One region of the Peribacillus suis genome, then DNA from elsewhere that is predicted to be linked to it. Evidence: riboswitches for the same ligand, from Rfam matches in the RefSeq annotation. Region 1 holds a riboswitch; each other region holds the start of a gene.
What was found. A riboswitch is a leader RNA that binds a small molecule or an ion and turns the genes downstream of it on or off. The one in region 1 is predicted to bind S-adenosylmethionine.

Region 1 (4,543 bases):
AATTCCGTCACCTTAACATCGGATAGATGGAGCAAAGAAAGTGTGAAACATTTTCTCTCTTGTATCAGATGGTGATGAAGATCCTCATCGACAGGGTGAAATCGACCGGCATAGACCCTGATCTTCACGTAAAAGTCACTCTCGAGTGTGGATGAGATGGCGAGAAAATCATGCGTCGATAAGGGTTCATCCATGTCTGATTCAATTAAGGTTCCCGCCGTTCCATTCTCCCAGACCAGGATGGAATCGGATGGTACGAATGAGAGAATCGCTTCCTCGAAATGATCGTGTGAAAAATCCCCATGGGCAAGGTTAAAGTAGGTGAACCGGACATTCTCCCAGTTCGTTAGGGGCTGGGAGGCACGCGGCCCAAATAAAAAATCATTCCAAGTAGTTTGGGTAGTGGAGGTGTTTGGACTTTGGAGTGATGGAGTGTCAAAGAGTAGCGTAAGCAAACGGATTTCCTCCGCCGATATGTCTGAGCGGGGAATGCCAATTGTATGGCCGAATGGATCTTCCAACCAGAAATATGCCGAGATGTCCTGTGCATCTTTTTTATCTGAAAGGGAGTTCGGGAATGTATGTTTAAGCTTATTAAGCATCATGTTCACCTTCTTTCCATTCCATTATATCCAAAAAGGGCAAAGCGGAAAAGAAAACAATGACTGCGTTCATAGGTATTGTTAATCAGTAAAGGCCTGCCCCAGACAGGAGCAGACCCATACTTGCTGTTTCCTTATTTCATCCAATCAGGTTTACCGAAGCCTTGGAACTTGTCATCAATCACCTTTTCAAATTCGGCACTTTCTACAACTGATTTGATATCTTTTGCAAATTGGGCGTCTTTATCCTTAGTGTTTACAGCCACGACATTGCGATACGTATCTGGCATGTTTTCTAAAGCAAGAGCATCTTGAAGGTCCATTTTGGCGGCAATCGCAAAATTACCAGGAACGGCCGATAGGTCAACACTGTCCGTTGCACGAGGTAATTGTGCCGATTCCAGTGGTTCGAATTGAATGTTCTTCGGATTCTTTGTTACATCTTTCTCAGATATTCTTAATGGGTCAACATCCGGATCCACTTCAATCAGGCCCTCATCCAATAAAACTTTAAGTGCACGGGAGAGGTTGACTGGGTCATTGGGAACGGCGATGGTCGCACCATCTTTAATATCGGCCAATGATTTGTATTCCGTGGAGTAAATGCCCATCGGTGCCGTTGGAACAATAATAAGGTCAGAGAGTTCTAAATCATGTTCCTTTGCGAAATTATCCATATACACTTTATGCTGAAAGAGGTTGGCATCGATCGAACCATTACCAAGTGATTTATTCGGCTGGATATAATCACTGAATTCGACGATGTCCACTTTGTAGCCAAGGTCTTCAAGTCCGGGTTGTATGGCCTCTATGACCATGTCGGCATAAGGTCCAGTCGTTGCCCCAATTTTTAATTCTTTTTTGTCCTCCGTTTTAGTTGTCGCATCGTCATTTCCGCAAGCTGACAACCCAAGGGCTAATGCACATATAGATAATAATGAAGTGATTTTTTTCATGAAAAATTCCTCCTTGTTTAATGTAGTGTCATTGTCAATATTCATGAATCTAACGTTTGTTTACATAGTGAGAGGCCTTATCGCCTATCATTTGGATGATTTGGACAAGACAGATCAGAACGACCACCGTTGTGATCATGATCGTGTTGTCATAACGGTAATAGCCGAAACGAATCGCGAGGTCACCGATTCCTCCTCCGCCGATTGTTCCTGCCATAGCCGAGAAGCCGATGAGTGATATCGTCGTTAATGTCACGCCTTGGATGATTCCAGGCCTTGCTTCAGGAAGAAGCACATCCTTGATGATCATCCATGGGGAAGCGCCCACTGCAATGGCGGCTTCGATCACTCCCTTATCTATTTCCCTCAATGCAGATTCTACGATCCTAGCGAAAAAAGGAATGGCGGAGACTGATAGGGAAACGGAAGCCGCTAGCGGTCCAATCGTTGACCCGGTAAGGAATTCGGTTAAAGGAAGCAAAGCGACTAAAAGAATGATAAACGGAATCGAGCGGACTAGATTAACCACGAAACCGAGGGATCGATTCAACGTGATATGTTCAAAGAACAAATTCCTGGTCGTCGTAAACAGCAATACTCCTAGAGGCAGTCCAATCAGGAGGGCAACCGCAAGGGAAATTCCGACCATATAAATCGTTTCCAGAAAGGCTTTATTAAGGTCAGGTAAAATATTGATGATGGAATCAAGCAGTGACATGCTTTAACACCTCCACAGATTGGGTCCGGCTTATTATGTATTCAAGGGCTACTTGCACTTCTTCAGGCTCACCAATCAATTCGATGATCAAGATTCCTAGAGGGACATCCTGGATATATTCAATTTTCCCATGCAGGATATTCCCTCTGACAGAATAGTTTTGTAGAGTATCCGAGAGAATCGATTCACCAGCGGTTTGCCCTTCAAATTGTATTTTGATAATCGTTCCTTTGTTTTCCCTTATAAGGTGGGGAGGAAGTTCAAAATCCAACACGCTGCTGATGAACTGCTTAGTCAGTTCTTGTTTGGGTTGGGAAAATATTTCATAAACAGGGCCATCTTCGATAATTCGTCCATCTTGCATGACGGAGACACGATGGCACAGTTCCTTGACCACTTCCATTTCATGGGTGATCAACACGATGGTGATGCCCAGTTCTTTATTGATCTTTTTCAACAACTGTAAGATCGACTTCGTAGTGGTTGGATCAAGGGCTGATGTCGCTTCATCACATAATAGGACGGTAGGGTCATTCGCTAAGGCCCGTGCAATGCCTACCCGCTGTTTTTGTCCGCCACTGAGTTGAGCCGGATAAACATCTTTTTTATCACGAAGGCCAACGATATCCAATAGTTCCAGCACGCGGTTAGTAATGACCTCCTTTGGTTGATGGGCGGCTTTCAAGGCGAAGGAGATATTGTCAAAAACCGTTTTGGAACTGACTAGGGAAAAATGCTGAAATATCATGCCGATTTTCTGGCGTTGTTTGCGAAGATCCTGGCTTGATAAGGTTGTTAAGTCGACGCCATCGATGATGATGCTACCATTGGTCGGACGCTCAAGAAGATTCAGACAGCGAATCAATGAACTCTTTCCCGCGCCGCTATACCCGACAATCCCATAAACCTCTCCCGTTTGAATGGTTAAAGATACATTATCCACTCCGATAACTCGGGTATTCTTCGAGATATATTCCTTTCGAACTGAACGAATTTCAATCATGATGCTATCCTCCTTATACATAAAAAAGCTACCTCTATCATTCAGAAAGAGGCAGCGAAATTATATCCCGTCTTATCTTTCAGAATGGTATTTCATTCTGCAGGAAGGGGCACCATTCCCGATGTGGGGCGGTTGCCGGACGTCATAGGGCCTGGTCCCTCAGTCACTCTTGATAAGTTAATTACTATTTTAGTATTTTATTATTTTTTTAATATAATCTATATTATTTGTTAAATACAGTAATGTCAATTATTTTTTGAATTTTATCAAGATTATGAATCGAACGATCTACTTGCCCAGATTATAGTGGCCATTTGCTAAGTTACACGGAACGTCCCGGATCTTACATGGCCTGTCTGCGTAAGAATATGGACTTTGATCACTCCCATCATTAGAAAAAATATTATACTTGTAAAAAGTATGGAGAGATAATACATTTATTGTAAGTAAATTAGAAAATAAAGGATGATGAGTTTTTCCAAAAAAATGATTGGGGTGGAAAGTCATGCTGGAAATGAAAACGATAAATGATGTGGTTTGCGTAAAAGGGACACCGGAAGGAAACAAATCAGGCATGAGCGTGAATGTGTTCTTAACCGATGGCATGTTAGTTGATACGGGGGCAAAAATCTTGTTGAAGGAACTTACTCCATTCTTTGAAACCGCTGATTACGATATGGTTGCGCTGACGCATTATCATGAGGACCATACGGGTGGGGCCGCATGGATACAGGAACATAGGAACGTTCCCATCTATATTCATCCGATGTCCCTCGATATTTGTGCAAAGGATGCAGAATATCCCGATTACCGTAGAGTTTTTTGGGGAGATAGGGATGCCTTCAAGGCAGAACCATTAGGAGGGGTCGTCCATTCACGCACTCAAACATGGGAGCCAATCTTTACGCCAGGGCATTCGAGGGACCATATGGTTTACCTGAACCATAGTAATGGCATGCTGTTTTCGGGTGACCTGTTTGTAACGCCGAAAACGAAGCTAGTTTTAAGGGAAGAATCTATCCCGGTCATCATGGAATCCATCAAGAAACTGCTTCAGTATGATTTTAAAGAGGTCTTTTGCTGCCATGCCGGATATGTCCCGAACGGAAAGGAAATGTTTGAAAGAAAGCTCAGTTACTTGGAAAATCTGCGCGGTGAAATTCTGCGTTTGCATGATCAAGGATTGGAAGTCCATGAAATTCAGCAAAACGTGTTGCCTAATCGGTATCCGCTTATCGAGATATCCGGTCATGAATGGGATTCG
Region 2 (4,543 bases), 1.4 Mb from region 1:
AAGTTCCGACTTCTTCATATTATAAGGTTCCTTGCATATAACAAGAGAAGAGGCAATATCGCTTTAATCCCTACTAAAACAATGGAAGAAGGGGAGAATATAATGACAGAAAAAAATTACCGCTTTGAGACGTTGAGTGTGCATGGCGGTTTAAAAGTCGACGAAACGGGTGCCCGCGCCGTGCCCATTTATCAAAGTAATGCTTATTTGTTCAAAGATACAGATCATGCAGCGAATCTGTTTGGATTAAAAGAGAATGGCTATATCTATACGAGGCTTCACAATCCCACTGTCAGTGTCTTTGAAGAAAGAATGGCCCTGTTAGAAGGGGGAATCGGTGGATTGGCAGTTGCAAGCGGCATGGCCGCTATATCCCTTTCCATCCTTAATATCGCTGGTATGGGGGATGAAATCGTTTCTGCTTCAACACTGTACGGCGGGACCTATAATTTATTTGAAAATACACTCCCTAAATACGGAATCAAAGTGAAATTCGTCTCACCTGATGATCCGGAAAATTTCAAACGGGCAATCACTCCACGAACGAAGGCCATATTTGCCGAAACAATCGGCAACCCAAGCTTAAGGGTTCTTGATATCGAAAAAGTGGCGGAAATAGCCCACGAAGCAGGGATACCTCTTATCATCGATAACACTTTCGCAACGCCGTATCTGTGCCGACCAATAGACTTTGGGGCGGATATTGTCATCCATTCAGCTACAAAGTGGCTATTGGGTAACGGTACGACATTAGGGGGAGTCATCATCGACGGTGGTAAATTCGATTGGAATTCGCCTAATTATCCAGGCTTTACGGAACCTGACCCTAGTTATCATGGACTTGTCTATTCCGAAGCGGTAGGGCCTGCTGCCTTTATCACGAAAGCGCGTGTGCAATTGCTTCGGGATTTGGGACCGACGTTAAGTGCTCAAAGTGCATTCCAGTTCACGCTTGGCCTGGAAACGCTCCATGTCAGGATGAAGGAACACCTGTTGAATACGAGGACAGTCATTCAATACTTGGAGAACCATCCGGCAGTCTCATGGGTTTCTTATCCGGGTAACGATGATCATCCCGATAAAGCCCTTGTGGATAAATATTTGCCTAAGGGAGCCGGATCTGTGGTGACGTTTGGAATTAAGGGTGGACGTGAAGCAGGTTCCACACTCATCAATTCGGTAGAGTTATGGTCGCATGTCGCCAATGTCGGGGATGCTAAAAGCCTAATCATCCACCCAGCAAGTACAACTCACCAGCAATTGAATGATGCAGGACTGGTCAAGGCCGGTGTCAGCGCCGACCAGGTTCGCCTTTCAATCGGTATTGAAAATGTAGACGATTTACTTGAAGATCTAGAGCAAGCGATTGAAAAAGCGACGAATATCGTGTCAGTGAATTCTCAAAGAGTTTAATGGAGAAACAGGTACACCCTAGGATTTTACATTGCACTCCTTTTTTATCTGTGTTAAAATTTCAGACATAGTAAAGTGAATGTTAAGACAAAAAAGAATAGTCCATATATAGCTCTTATCAAGAGAGGTGGAGGGATGTGCCCGTTGAAACCCGGCAACCGACAAGGATTTTCCTTGGAAAGGTGCCAATTCACACAAAGCGTAGAGGCTTTGGGAGATGAGAGGAAGGCCTGCTTTTCCCTGCCTTTCTGCTCATGCAGAAGGGCTTTTTCTATTTTCTTTGAATCATAGAGGATAGATTCATCAGGAGGCCATAAAAATAAATCGACTAAATTCATAGGCTTAATTGGATAAAGAGGTGAGCATACATGATTACATTGTCAAACGTCAGTAAACTTTTTCGAACAGGAAAAGGAAATAGCGAAACGATTCATGCCGTGAATAGTGTGAATTTAGAAATAAATAAAGGCGAGATTTTCGGAGTCATCGGATACAGTGGGGCTGGCAAGAGTACGCTCATACGTATGCTGAATGGGTTGGAACGGCCTACTGAGGGCTCCGTGAACGTTGCGGGAAATGAAGTTTCAACAATTAAAGGGTCTAAGCTTCGTAAAGCCCGTCAAGAGATTAGCATGATTTTTCAGCATTTTAATCTCTTGTGGTCAAGGACCGTTCAAGAAAATATATCCTTTCCTCTGGAAATTGCGGGCATCTCCAAGCAAGAACGCATCAAGCGCGTCAATGAACTCATTAAGTTAGTTGGATTGGAAGGAAGAGAAAAAGCGTATCCATCGCAGCTAAGTGGTGGACAGAAGCAAAGGGTGGGAATAGCGAGGGCTCTTGCCAATAACCCGAAAGTGCTTTTGTGTGATGAGGCCACGTCCGCTCTAGATCCCCAGACAACCGATTCCATCCTGGAATTGCTTGTGGATATAAATCAACGCCTTGGTTTAACCATTGTCTTGATTACACATGAGATGCATGTCATTCGGAAGATTTGCAATCGAGTGGCTGTGATGGAAAGTGGACGGGTAGTCGAACAGGGAGCTGTCCTGGAAGTATTCAGAAACCCTAAAGAACAGATGACTAAGCGTTTTGTTCAGCAGGTGACAGAACCAGAAGAGACAAAAGAAACGATGGAGCATTTGTTTGAACGGTATCCAGCAGGAAAAGTGATTCAACTGACATTCGTGGGGGATCATGCAGAAAGCCCGTTGATCACAAAATTGGTACGTAATTTTGAGTTGGATGTGAACATTGTCCAGGGGAAAATATCACAAACGAGAAGCGGCTCATATGGAACATTGTTCATCCACCTTGATGGCAGTGAAGATGAAATGCTCCGCGCAATCGAATTCATAAAAGCACAGCAGGTAGGCGTGGAGGTGATTACTCATGCTTGAAGAATTATTGCCGAATGTAGATTGGGAAGACATCATAGAAGCGACGAAAGAAACGCTGTATATGACAAGTATTTCAGTTGTAGCGACCTTTTTTATAGGGATACTATTGGGGTTGCTTCTGTTTTTAACAGGCAAGGGGAATATGTGGGAGAATCGGGGCGTTAACGGTGTGTTAAGTGCTTTCGTTAATATTTTCCGTTCGATTCCATTCCTTATCTTGATTGTATTATTAATTCCGTTCACCAAATTACTTGTCGGTAGCATGATTGGTGAGAATGCGGCATTACCAGCACTCATTATCGGTGCAGCACCATTTTATGCGCGGATGGTCGAAATCGGCCTTCGTGAGATTGATAAAGGCGTGATTGAAGCGGCTAAATCAATGGGAGCCAAAACCAGCACCATCATTTATAAGGTCCTCCTTCCAGAATCGATGCCGGCCCTTATATCAGGCATCACGGTAACATCGATTGCATTGGTTGGATACACGGCAATGGCAGGTGTCATCGGGGCTGGTGGATTGGGTAACTTAGCCTATCTGGACGGTTATCAACGGAATCACAACGACGTTACCCTGGTAGCGACGATTGTCATATTAATTATTGTCTTCATCATACAGATTATCGGTGATGTGATTACTTCTAAATTGGATAAAAGATAAGGGGAGATGAAAAGGATGAAAAAGTTTTTAGGGATTGCATTCGTTCTAGTTTTATCAATTGCATTGGCGGCTTGCGGAACGGATAAAGAGAAAGATACAGGTAGTGGCGATGATACGAAGAAGTTAGTGGTGGGTGCATCGAATGTACCACATGCAGAGATTCTTGAAAAAGCGATTCCTCTTCTTAAAGAAAAAGGCATTGAATTGGAAGTGGAAACATTCCAAGACTATATCTTGCCAAACAAGGCTTTGAACAATAAAGAACTGGACGCGAACTACTTCCAGCACATTCCTTATTTAGAATCTCAAATTAAGGAAAATGGATATGATTTTGTTAATGCAGGCGGCATCCATATTGAACCAATTGCTTTGTATTCACAAAAATATAAAAGCATTGATAAGCTTCCAGAAGGAGCAACAATCATTTTAAGCAGCTCTGTTGCAGACCATGGACGTGCCTTATCACTTTTAGAAAAGAATGGCCTGATTACTCTTAAAGAAGGCATTGATAAAACGACAGCTACAGTAAAAGATATTGTCGAGAATAAGAAGAACATTAAATTCGATGCAGATTATGAAGCGGCATTACTTCCGAAGATCTATGAAAGCGGCGAAGGAGATGCGGTCCTAATCAACTCTAACTATGCAATCGACGCTGGCTTGAATCCACTTAAAGATTCCATTGCAATAGAAGATTCTGAATCACCATATGTGAACGTGATCGCTGTTAATAAAGGTGACGAAGACAAAGAAGAAATCAAGACGCTTGTGGAAGTATTACATTCCAAAGAAATTCAAGATTTCATTCTTGAGGAATATGAGGGTGCAGTCGTACCTGCAAAGGAATAAAGCAACGAAAGACGACCTGGATTTCCAGGTCGTTTTTAAGTTGGGGTTTAAAGTTGAAAGCAAAGGGTATAGAATAGACGAAGAAACAAAATGATTCACAAATTTGAAAGGATGGTTCACTATCAATACTTTAGATTTAAACGTAACGAGCGAAATGGAAAAAGCTATGCAGTTATCACATGGGGTTGGGTACAGTGAATACAGCAGAAATTTAGAC
Region 3 (4,543 bases), 1.6 Mb from region 1:
TTCTTTAGAAAGTTTGCTGATTGGAGGCAGTACGCCAGAAGCATCAGCCGTTAAGAAAATGATTGTATTCGGGTGTCCCGCAATACTTGGATTCACGATGTTATCGATCGCTTGCATTTGGTATGCAGCACGGGTGTTTTCCGTTAATGAGCTGTCATCGTAGTCCGCCACGCGTGTTTCGGGATCTACCACGACATTTTCCAATACGGCGCCGAAACGGATGGCGTCGAAGATCTGTGGTTCTTTTTCACGTGAAAGGTTGATGGTTTTTGCATAGCATCCGCCTTCGATGTTGAATACACCATTAGAAGACCAGCCGTGTTCGTCATCACCAATCAGTTTACGGTTCGTGTCGGCAGATAAAGTCGTTTTACCAGTACCGGACAATCCGAAGAATAAAGCGACATCGCCTTCACGACCTACGTTTGCCGAACAATGCATCGGAAGGATTTCTTCTTCCGGAAGTAGGTAGTTCATGATTGAGAAAATCGATTTCTTCATTTCACCTGCGTATTCAGTTCCACCGATTAGGATAGTACGGCGTTCGAATGATACCATGATGAACGTTTCGGATTGCGTTCCATCAACTGCTGGATCCGCTTTGAAATTAGGTGCGGAAAGGATGGTGAATTCTGCTTCGTGCCCTCTTAGTTCTTCCTCATTCGGACGGATGAACAATGTATGAGCAAAAAGGTTGTGCCAAGCATATTCATTAACCACTCGGATAGGAAGGCGTGATGATTCGTCTGCTCCAGCAAAACCTTTGAAGACAAAGACTTCTTCTTTTGTCTTTAAGTAATCCACTACTTTACTATATAGTTTATTGAATACTTCCTCGGAAATGGGTTGGTTCACTGGGCCCCAGTCAATTTTGTCCTTTACAGAAGCTTCTTCCACAATATATTTATCTTTAGGTGAACGGCCCGTGTATTTGCCCGTTTCAGCTTTTACTGCGCCGGTTGAAGTTAAAACGCCTTCATTTCTGCTTAATACTTTTTCCACTAATTGAGGAACTGAGAGTTGAGTTTGCACATTATTTCCTGCTAATAATTGGTGTAACTCATTAACGTCAACAGAATTCATATATGAGATACCTTCCTTTGTTTAAGTTTTTATAATACAATTAGTATAACACATTGGATTAAATAGTCTATACTATTTAACTTTTTTTGTGAATGAAAATGGAATAGTCACATTAATCAATTATCTCACTTCGAGTGTAACCTTATGTATAGTGCGGGCATATACTTGCAGTGAGTCATCCTGGATGGATGTTTTTGAATCTGGTTGATTCGGGAGACGATCTGGATGAAGTGAATCTAGGATGTGAAAAACGATTGCTGCCACAAGTCTTTGTGAAGTCCCGTTTTAGGATTAGTGTACCTTTTCATTTATAATAGGAAGAAAAGAAGTGAACAACCATTTATGTATTTGAAAAAGGGATGAATATGGGGTTCGGATGGTATGTTCATTTTGTCTGATTTATCCATTGTAAGTCAATGGTCTTATCTTCTTAGTTTACACTCTTTAAGAATACTATTTATATTCCGGCTGTGCCAGATAAAAAGTTTTTTTATTTTTCATTGGGGAAAAATGTTCTATTTAGAAAAACATTGACAAATTCAGACTAAATACGATAGTATCTTAAATTGTACGGATTCTCTTATCCCGAGTTGGTGGAGGGACAGGCCCTTTGAAACCCAGCAACCTGCCATATTGAACTTGACTCCAAGGTCAATCGCCGAAAATAAAGCGATGAACCTTCAAGGAATAGTGGTGATGGTGCTAACCTGAGCAAGGTAAAAAACCCTTGAACGATAAGAGTGAAAGGATAGATGATAGAATTTTTAAACCTTTCCTCATTTGCCAGGGAAGGTTTTTGTGTTTTTATTCATTAATTCTGTGTCTATGATTGAAACTAATAAGGGAAACGAGTTCCGTAAAAGATCAGGCTCATGCCTACAACATACTAACTTCCAAGGAGGAAATAAGATGTCAAAGAAACGTCTATTTACTTCTGAATCTGTGACAGAAGGCCATCCGGATAAAATTTGTGATCAGATTTCAGATTCCATTTTAGATGCAATCCTAGCTAAGGATGCAAATGCGCGCGTTGCGTGTGAAACAAGTGTAACGACAGGTCTTGTACTTGTTGCTGGAGAAATTACAACATCTGCTTACGTGGATATCTCACGCATTGTCCGCGATACGATTGCAGGTATCGGGTACACTCGTGCGAAATATGGTTTCGATGCCGAGACTTGTGCCGTGCTAAGCTCGATCGATGAGCAGTCTGCTGATATTGCAGCGGGTGTTGATAAAGCATTGGAAGCACGTGAAGGTACGATGTCCGATGAGGAAATCGATGCTATCGGTGCAGGGGACCAAGGTCTTATGTTCGGATTCGCGTGCAATGAAACGGAAGAGCTTATGCCACTTCCCATTTCATTGGCTCATAAGCTATCATTTCGTCTTTCTCAAGTTCGTAAAGATGGCACGCTAAGTTATTTACGTCCTGATGGAAAAACGCAAGTAACGGTTGAATATGATGAAAATAACCTACCTGTACGTGTAGACACAATCGTCATCTCCACACAACATGATCCTGAAGTGACACTTGAACAAATTCAAGCCGACTTAAAAGAACATGTGATTAATGCGGTCGTACCGGCTGACTTAATCAATGAAGATACAAAATACTTCATCAACCCGACTGGCCGTTTTGTAATCGGCGGACCTCAAGGGGATGCTGGTCTTACTGGCCGTAAAATCATCGTTGATACGTACGGCGGATACGCTCGTCACGGCGGCGGTGCTTTCTCTGGTAAAGATGCAACAAAAGTGGACCGTTCTGCTGCATATGCCGCTCGTTACGTTGCGAAGAACATCGTAGCTGCTGGCCTGGCTGACAAAGCGGAAGTGCAATTGGCCTACGCAATCGGCGTGGCTAAGCCTGTATCCATCTCAATCGATACATTTGGAACGGGAACAGTAAGTGAAGAGGTGCTAGTGGAATTGGTAGAGGCGAATTTCGACCTACGTCCAGCTGGTATCATCAAGATGCTTGACCTACGTCGCCCAATCTACAAGCAAACAGCTGCATATGGTCACTTCGGCCGTACAGATGTTGATTTGCCTTGGGAGCGTACGGATAAAGCAGAAGCTTTAAAAACACAAGCTAAAGCGTAAATCATATGAGAAAAGGTGCCTTGCTTTAATGCAAGGCACCTTTTTTGATGGGCAAAAATAGGATTAAATATGGCTTCCTAGGGAATAATTCAAGGAATCCTATTTTTAGCTAAGCGTTTTTTTGTAATCATACGATTGGTGTTACTTTATTCGGTCAGCCTGTTTATAGAGTTGTCCTTTTTCAGCATATTCCCGGACAATGCGATCCATATCCTGGCGATCTTCCTCATTAATTTCACGAACGACTTTGGCCGGCCTTCCAAAGGCTAAGGTGTTCGGCGGGATAACCTTTCCTTGGGGGACAAGGCTCCCTGCGCCGATGAAGGCACCTTCACCGATTTCCGCTCCATCAAGGATGATCGAACCCATGCCGATGAGGGCTCTCTTTCGAATTTTGCAGCTATGTAGAATGACTTGGTGGCCAATGGTCACTTCATCTTCGATTATCAGTGGGTTATTGGGACTTTGATGAAGTACGCTGTTATCTTGTACGCTTACTCTTTTCCCGATGATGGTGGGTGCCACATCGCCGCGAATGACGGTATTGAACCAGATCGTTGATTCATCACCGATTTTGACATCGCCTGTCACGACGGCATTTTCAGCAAGATAGGCGCTTTCGGAAATTTCTGGTTCCATGCCCTTGAATGGATAAATAATCAATTTTCATCATTTCCTTTCCGAAGTGGATAATTTTGCTGTATTATTTTAATATACCGTATCAAAATAGCCTTGGCTACTATTTGATTGAGCACAATTAATTAGGTTTCGTTTTTGTCGAAAACCGAAAATGTGGTTATAATTTACCATATAGATTATTTTTCATTCTGCATGGAACGTTTACAACTAGAGAAAAGTGAAAGGGGGATTTCGAATGTGGAAATGGGAGACGGACGGAGATGCAAAAGGCGTCATCGTCATTATTCATGGGGCAATGGAGCATCATGGCCGTTACAAGTGGTTAACACAAATGTGGCTTTCAGCCGGATACCATGTCGTCATGGGCGACCTACCCGGGCAGGGAATGACGACACGCGCCTTCCGGGGGCATATCGATTCCTTTGACGAATATTTAGAAGAAGTAAAAAGCTGGATTGAAGATGCATACGATTATTCCCTTCCTGTCTTTTTATTAGGACATAGCATGGGTGGGTTGATTGCGATCCGCCTGCTTCAGGAGGAAGAATGGGACATCGCGGGGGTCATTTTATCATCGCCATGCCTCGGTCTGATGACGCATCCTCCCAAATACTTAACCGCCATTTCACACGGCATGAATATCGTGATGCCAAAATTCCGGGTGGATTCTGGGTTAACTCCCCAAATGGCGACGAGGAATTCGGAAATCCGTGAA
Region 4 (4,543 bases), 930 kb from region 1:
ATATGGAAAACGAACGTTAAATGGTATGGAGATGGCTGTAAATGAAATCAACGATGCCGGTGGGTTCGAAGTGGAAGGGGAAAAATATACGCTCAATCTGGTTTCGTTGGATGATAAGTACTTACCGAATGAAACGGGTTCAAATGCTAAACGTTTAATCCAGGAATACAAAACTCCGATTATTTTCACTCCTCATAGCGGGGGGATACAGGCCCTACAGGTTTTTAACGAAAAAGAGAAATTCATCATCGGTGCCTATTCGAGTGAACCAGCTATCACGGAAAGCGGAAATTCATTAACAGTAAGGATCCCGCCAAATTATGAAGGGTATATTGAACCGTTTTCTACGTATGCAATGGAAAACTTCGGCAAAAAAATCGCGGCATTGCCACCATCTTCCCAGTACGGGAAAGACTGGGCGGAAAACCTACTACCACATTGGGAAAAGCAGGGTGGTAAAGTCGTGTATAATGCCTCAATTGATTTTTCTAAAGAAACGGATTTCTTCACGACTGTTACAAATGCTTTAAAAGAAAAGCCTGATGTCCTTTTCATCGGTGGGGCGTCGGAGCCTACGGCCAAGGTTGCAAAACAAGCAAGAGAACTAGGTTTTAAAGGCGGTTTCATTATCATGGACCAGGCGAAACTGGATCAAATGAAGCCAATTGCCGGTTCATACGAAACATTGGAAGGTTCGATTGGTGTGCTTCCGCTTATCGACTCCAATGAAGAAGCAGCACCGGCATTCATTGATAAATATAAAAAAATTTATAAGGAAGATGCCAGTTCTGAAGTGGGGTTGAATTACATTGCTATGTATGCCTTTGTGGAGGCAATGAAAGCGGCAGGAACAGTCGAGGATGTGAAAGCCATCCGTGAACATATGCAGGATGGGCTGACAAACACGGCACCTGAACAGAAAATTTACAATATACCTTCGATTGACGAAAATGGTGGATTCGCAGCAAAAGTCGTCGTCGGAGCGGTAGAAGATGGCAAAGTGGTACCCATCAGTGTAGAAGAGTAAAAGTGTCATGTGCTTTCACACTAGCTACCTTTAGGCCCCGAAAGCTAAAAAATAATGCATTCAACAAGTTTATAAAAATCTTTAATACTTTACCTTGCGAAAACTCTTAAAATGCTGTACTCTTATATTTGCTTTAAAAAAATGAATATTTCTTACTTCTTATCAAGAGAGACTGAGGGACTGGCCCGAAGATGTCTCGGCAGCAGACTTATTTAGAGTGCTGTGCCAAATCCAGCAGGCGATTGACCTGAAAGATAAGAGGAGTGTTTATAGATTAAAAGACCTCTTCTTGTAATAAAATGGAAGAGGTCTTTTTGTACTCATAGGATAGGAATCTGTTCTTGATGGTTTGTTACTATTTTATAATCATGCTTATATTAAAATGAAGGGATGCCGGAAAATTTAGAGAGTCCAAAAAGAGTATCCAATACCATGCAAAAATAATAAAGAGGTGTACATCATGAGTTTAGACAATAAAGGGAATCCATGGGCTTTAACGCCGTTTATCGTTTTTTTGATATTATTTATAGGTTCAGGTGTGATTACAAAAGATTTTTACACATTTCCAGTGATTGTTGCCATTGCCATTGCATCTGCTGTGGCACTGGCAATGAATCGAAAGGAATCATTCAATCACAAAGTAGAAATCTTTTGTAAAGGTGCCGGGGATTCAAATATTATGTTGATGGTTGTCATATTCCTATTGGCTGGGGCTTTTTCGGAAGTGGCAAATGGGATGGGAGCCGTAGCATCTACGGTGAATCTAGCACTTTCGATCGTTCCGCAAAATCTATTAATGGTGGGGTTATTTATTATCGCCTGCTTTATCTCATTATCTATGGGGACAAGTATGGGAACGATAGTGGCATTAGCACCAATTGGAGTAGGAATTAGTGAACAGACGGAGATTTCAGTTGCCCTTTCCATGGCTGCGGTCATTGGTGGCTCAATGTTCGGTGATAATCTTTCTTTCATTTCGGATACGACTATAGCAGCTGTACGTACACAGGGAACGAAAATGAAAGACAAATTCAAAGTGAACTTTTTTATTGTTTTACCTGCTGCGGTAATTACATGTGTTATCCTTGGTTTTCTGACGATGGGTGAACAAGCTACAATTTCTGGAGAAGCCTACAGTTGGGTCAAAATTCTACCTTACCTTTGTGTTCTAGTGGCAGCATTGGCGGGGATCAACGTATTCTTGGTTCTCTCTATCGGCATTGTCTTTGCTGGAATAATCGGTTTAGCGGATGGCAGTTATCATGCAATGGAGGTTATTCAAAAAGTAGGAGATGGAATGGCTGGGATGTATGAAATCTCCTTCTTAGCGATCTTGATTGCAGGCATGGTTTCGGTTATCAAACATAACGGCGGAATAGATTACCTACTGAACCTCGTGACGAAAAAAAGCAAATCAAAAAAAAGTGCTGAGTTCAGCATCGCGGGATTGGTTGCTTTAACGAATCTTTCAACGGCAAACAATACCATATCCATCATCATTGCTGGTCCACTTGCAAAAAATATTGCCGAAAAGTATGAAATTGATCCCAGGAAATCTGCCAGCTTACTAGATGTTTTCGCTTGTAGTATTCAAGGATTATTGCCATACGGGGCACAACTACTTTTAGCTGCCGGTGTTGCACACATCTCTCCTATCAGTATCCTACCCTATTCTTTCTATCCAGTCTTAATCGGGATTTCAGGAATCATAGCCATTTTAATAGGTTTTCCCGGGTTCTCGAAGAAGAAATAAAAATAGTATGGGTGGAAGAGTATCAATAAATCATGAATGTAAAATCATGAATGTTGGCCCTGGAGCATTGTCGCCAGGGCTTTTTTAGGGTAAGTGACTTCGAATGAAAAGTGTGGATGAAATCTTTAATTCTTTTATGTTCCAAAAAACTAATATCCTTCTTCAATAATATTAAAATAGTATAATTAAATACAATATACGGAGTCATCTTTATTCTTAAGTGTTTACTATTTTGCAAAAGCGGGAACTCTAAAGGTATTGTATTGAAATAATTAGAGGTGGGTTTGTTTAAAAATGGAGATAGTAGAAAAGTTTATTACTGAAACAAATGATTTATTATGGTCATCTATACTGATTATATTATTAATTGGAATGGGCATTTATTTTTCTTTTCGGACTAAATTCGTACAATTTAGAATGGTGAAAGAAATGATTAGGTTACTAGGGGAAGGTGCTACGGCAGATAAGAAAGGTGTATCATCGTTTCAGGCCTTTTGTATCAGCACGGCTTCCCGGGTAGGAACGGGGAATCTGGCAGGTGTGGCTATAGCCATCACAACGGGTGGTCCGGGAGCAGTTTTCTGGATGTGGTTAATCGCATTGATTGGATCTGCTTCTGCTTTCATTGAAAGCACACTTGCTCAAATTTACAAGGTCAAAGACGGAGAAGCATTCCGTGGTGGTCCAGCTTATTATATGGAAAAAGCATTAAATGCACGCTGGATGGGTATCACGTTTGCAGTTTTGATTTCATTGACGTTTGGACTTGCTTTCAATTCAGTTCAGGCCAATACGATTACAAGTGCGTTCCAAGCATCTTTTGGAGTTGAGAAATGGGTCACTGCACTTATTTTAGCAATCATTACGGCTGTAATCATTTTTGGTGGGATTAAGGTAGTAGCTAAAGTGTCCGAAGTCATTGTGCCTTTCATGGCAGGTGCTTATGTAATAATAGCATTAGTTGTCATCATTATGAATATAACCGAGTTACCTAGTGTTCTGGCTTTAATCTTTGATAGTGCATTTGATGGATTGAGGGAAATTGCTAGTGGTGCACTGGGTGCAGCCATGATGAACGGAATCAAGCGGGGATTGTTCTCTAATGAAGCTGGAATGGGGAGTGCTCCAAATGCTGGCGCTACGGCAGATGTCACCCATCCGGTAAAACAAGGTCTTATCCAGTCACTTGGCGTTTTTGTAGATACGCTTATCATATGTAGTTCTACGGCCTTTATCATCTTGTTTTCCGGCCTGTATTCGTCGAAGGAAACAGATGGAATTGTTCTAACGCAAAATGCCCTTAGTGAGAATTTGGGGTCTTGGGCTGGTATATTTTTAGCTATTATTGTACTTTTATTTGCATTTAGTTCAATTGTTGGAAACTACTATTATGGAGAATCCAATATCAGTTTTATTAATGAAAAAAAAGTTTGGATAAATATTTATCGTGCAGCAGTCGTTGGAATGGTCATATTCGGATCGATGGCCTCGCTCGAGTTTGTATGGAATCTAGCAGATTTGCTAATGGGATCAATGGCCATCATAAACCTGATAGCCATAGCCTTGCTAGGAAAAATAGCTTTCGCTGCCCTTGCTGATTATCAAAAGCAAAAGAAAGATGGTAAGAATCCCGTTTTCCATGTAAGTAACATTAAGGGATTGAAGAATGTTGAATGCTGGGGTGAACCAACCGATCACGTGGAAGAATCCAGTAAAAAGGTATTGAAATAGAATCTAGATTGATGAATAAAAAGGCTTCGATA

Region 2: linked by a shared signal. The riboswitch ahead of AC503W_RS18605 (methionine ABC transporter ATP-binding protein) and the one ahead of AC503W_RS04760 (methionine ABC transporter ATP-binding protein) in region 1 are both predicted to bind S-adenosylmethionine.
Region 3: linked by a shared signal. The riboswitch ahead of metK (methionine adenosyltransferase) and the one ahead of AC503W_RS04760 (methionine ABC transporter ATP-binding protein) in region 1 are both predicted to bind S-adenosylmethionine.
Region 4: linked by a shared signal. The riboswitch ahead of AC503W_RS09315 (Na+/H+ antiporter NhaC family protein) and the one ahead of AC503W_RS04760 (methionine ABC transporter ATP-binding protein) in region 1 are both predicted to bind S-adenosylmethionine.

What each region holds. Positions count from the first base shown of each region.
Region 1 is NZ_CM182019.1:964,312-968,854, forward strand. It holds gene AC503W_RS04745 (PucR family transcriptional regulator) at 1-605, opposite strand, end outside; gene AC503W_RS04750 (MetQ/NlpA family ABC transporter substrate-binding protein) at 737-1,558, opposite strand; gene AC503W_RS04755 (methionine ABC transporter permease) at 1,608-2,276, opposite strand; gene AC503W_RS04760 (methionine ABC transporter ATP-binding protein) at 2,263-3,279, opposite strand; SAM riboswitch class I at 3,349-3,458, opposite strand; gene AC503W_RS04765 (MBL fold metallo-hydrolase) at 3,785-4,543, shown strand, end outside.
Region 2 is NZ_CM182019.1:3,775,571-3,780,113, reverse strand. It holds gene AC503W_RS18610 (O-acetylhomoserine aminocarboxypropyltransferase/cysteine synthase family protein) at 103-1,413, shown strand; SAM riboswitch class I at 1,526-1,637, shown strand; gene AC503W_RS18605 (methionine ABC transporter ATP-binding protein) at 1,782-2,816, shown strand; gene AC503W_RS18600 (methionine ABC transporter permease) at 2,809-3,477, shown strand; gene AC503W_RS18595 (MetQ/NlpA family ABC transporter substrate-binding protein) at 3,493-4,326, shown strand; gene AC503W_RS18590 (YuzK family famiily protein) at 4,481-4,543, shown strand, end outside.
Region 3 is NZ_CM182019.1:3,570,427-3,574,969, reverse strand. It holds gene pckA (phosphoenolpyruvate carboxykinase (ATP)) at 1-1,083, opposite strand, end outside; SAM riboswitch class I at 1,661-1,824, shown strand; gene metK (methionine adenosyltransferase) at 1,993-3,189, shown strand; gene AC503W_RS17440 (gamma carbonic anhydrase) at 3,331-3,849, opposite strand; gene AC503W_RS17435 (alpha/beta hydrolase) at 4,064-4,543, shown strand, end outside.
Region 4 is NZ_CM182019.1:1,896,778-1,901,320, forward strand. It holds gene AC503W_RS09310 (ABC transporter substrate-binding protein) at 1-1,027, shown strand, start outside; SAM riboswitch class I at 1,184-1,288, shown strand; gene AC503W_RS09315 (Na+/H+ antiporter NhaC family protein) at 1,488-2,780, shown strand; gene AC503W_RS09320 (alanine/glycine:cation symporter family protein) at 3,075-4,511, shown strand.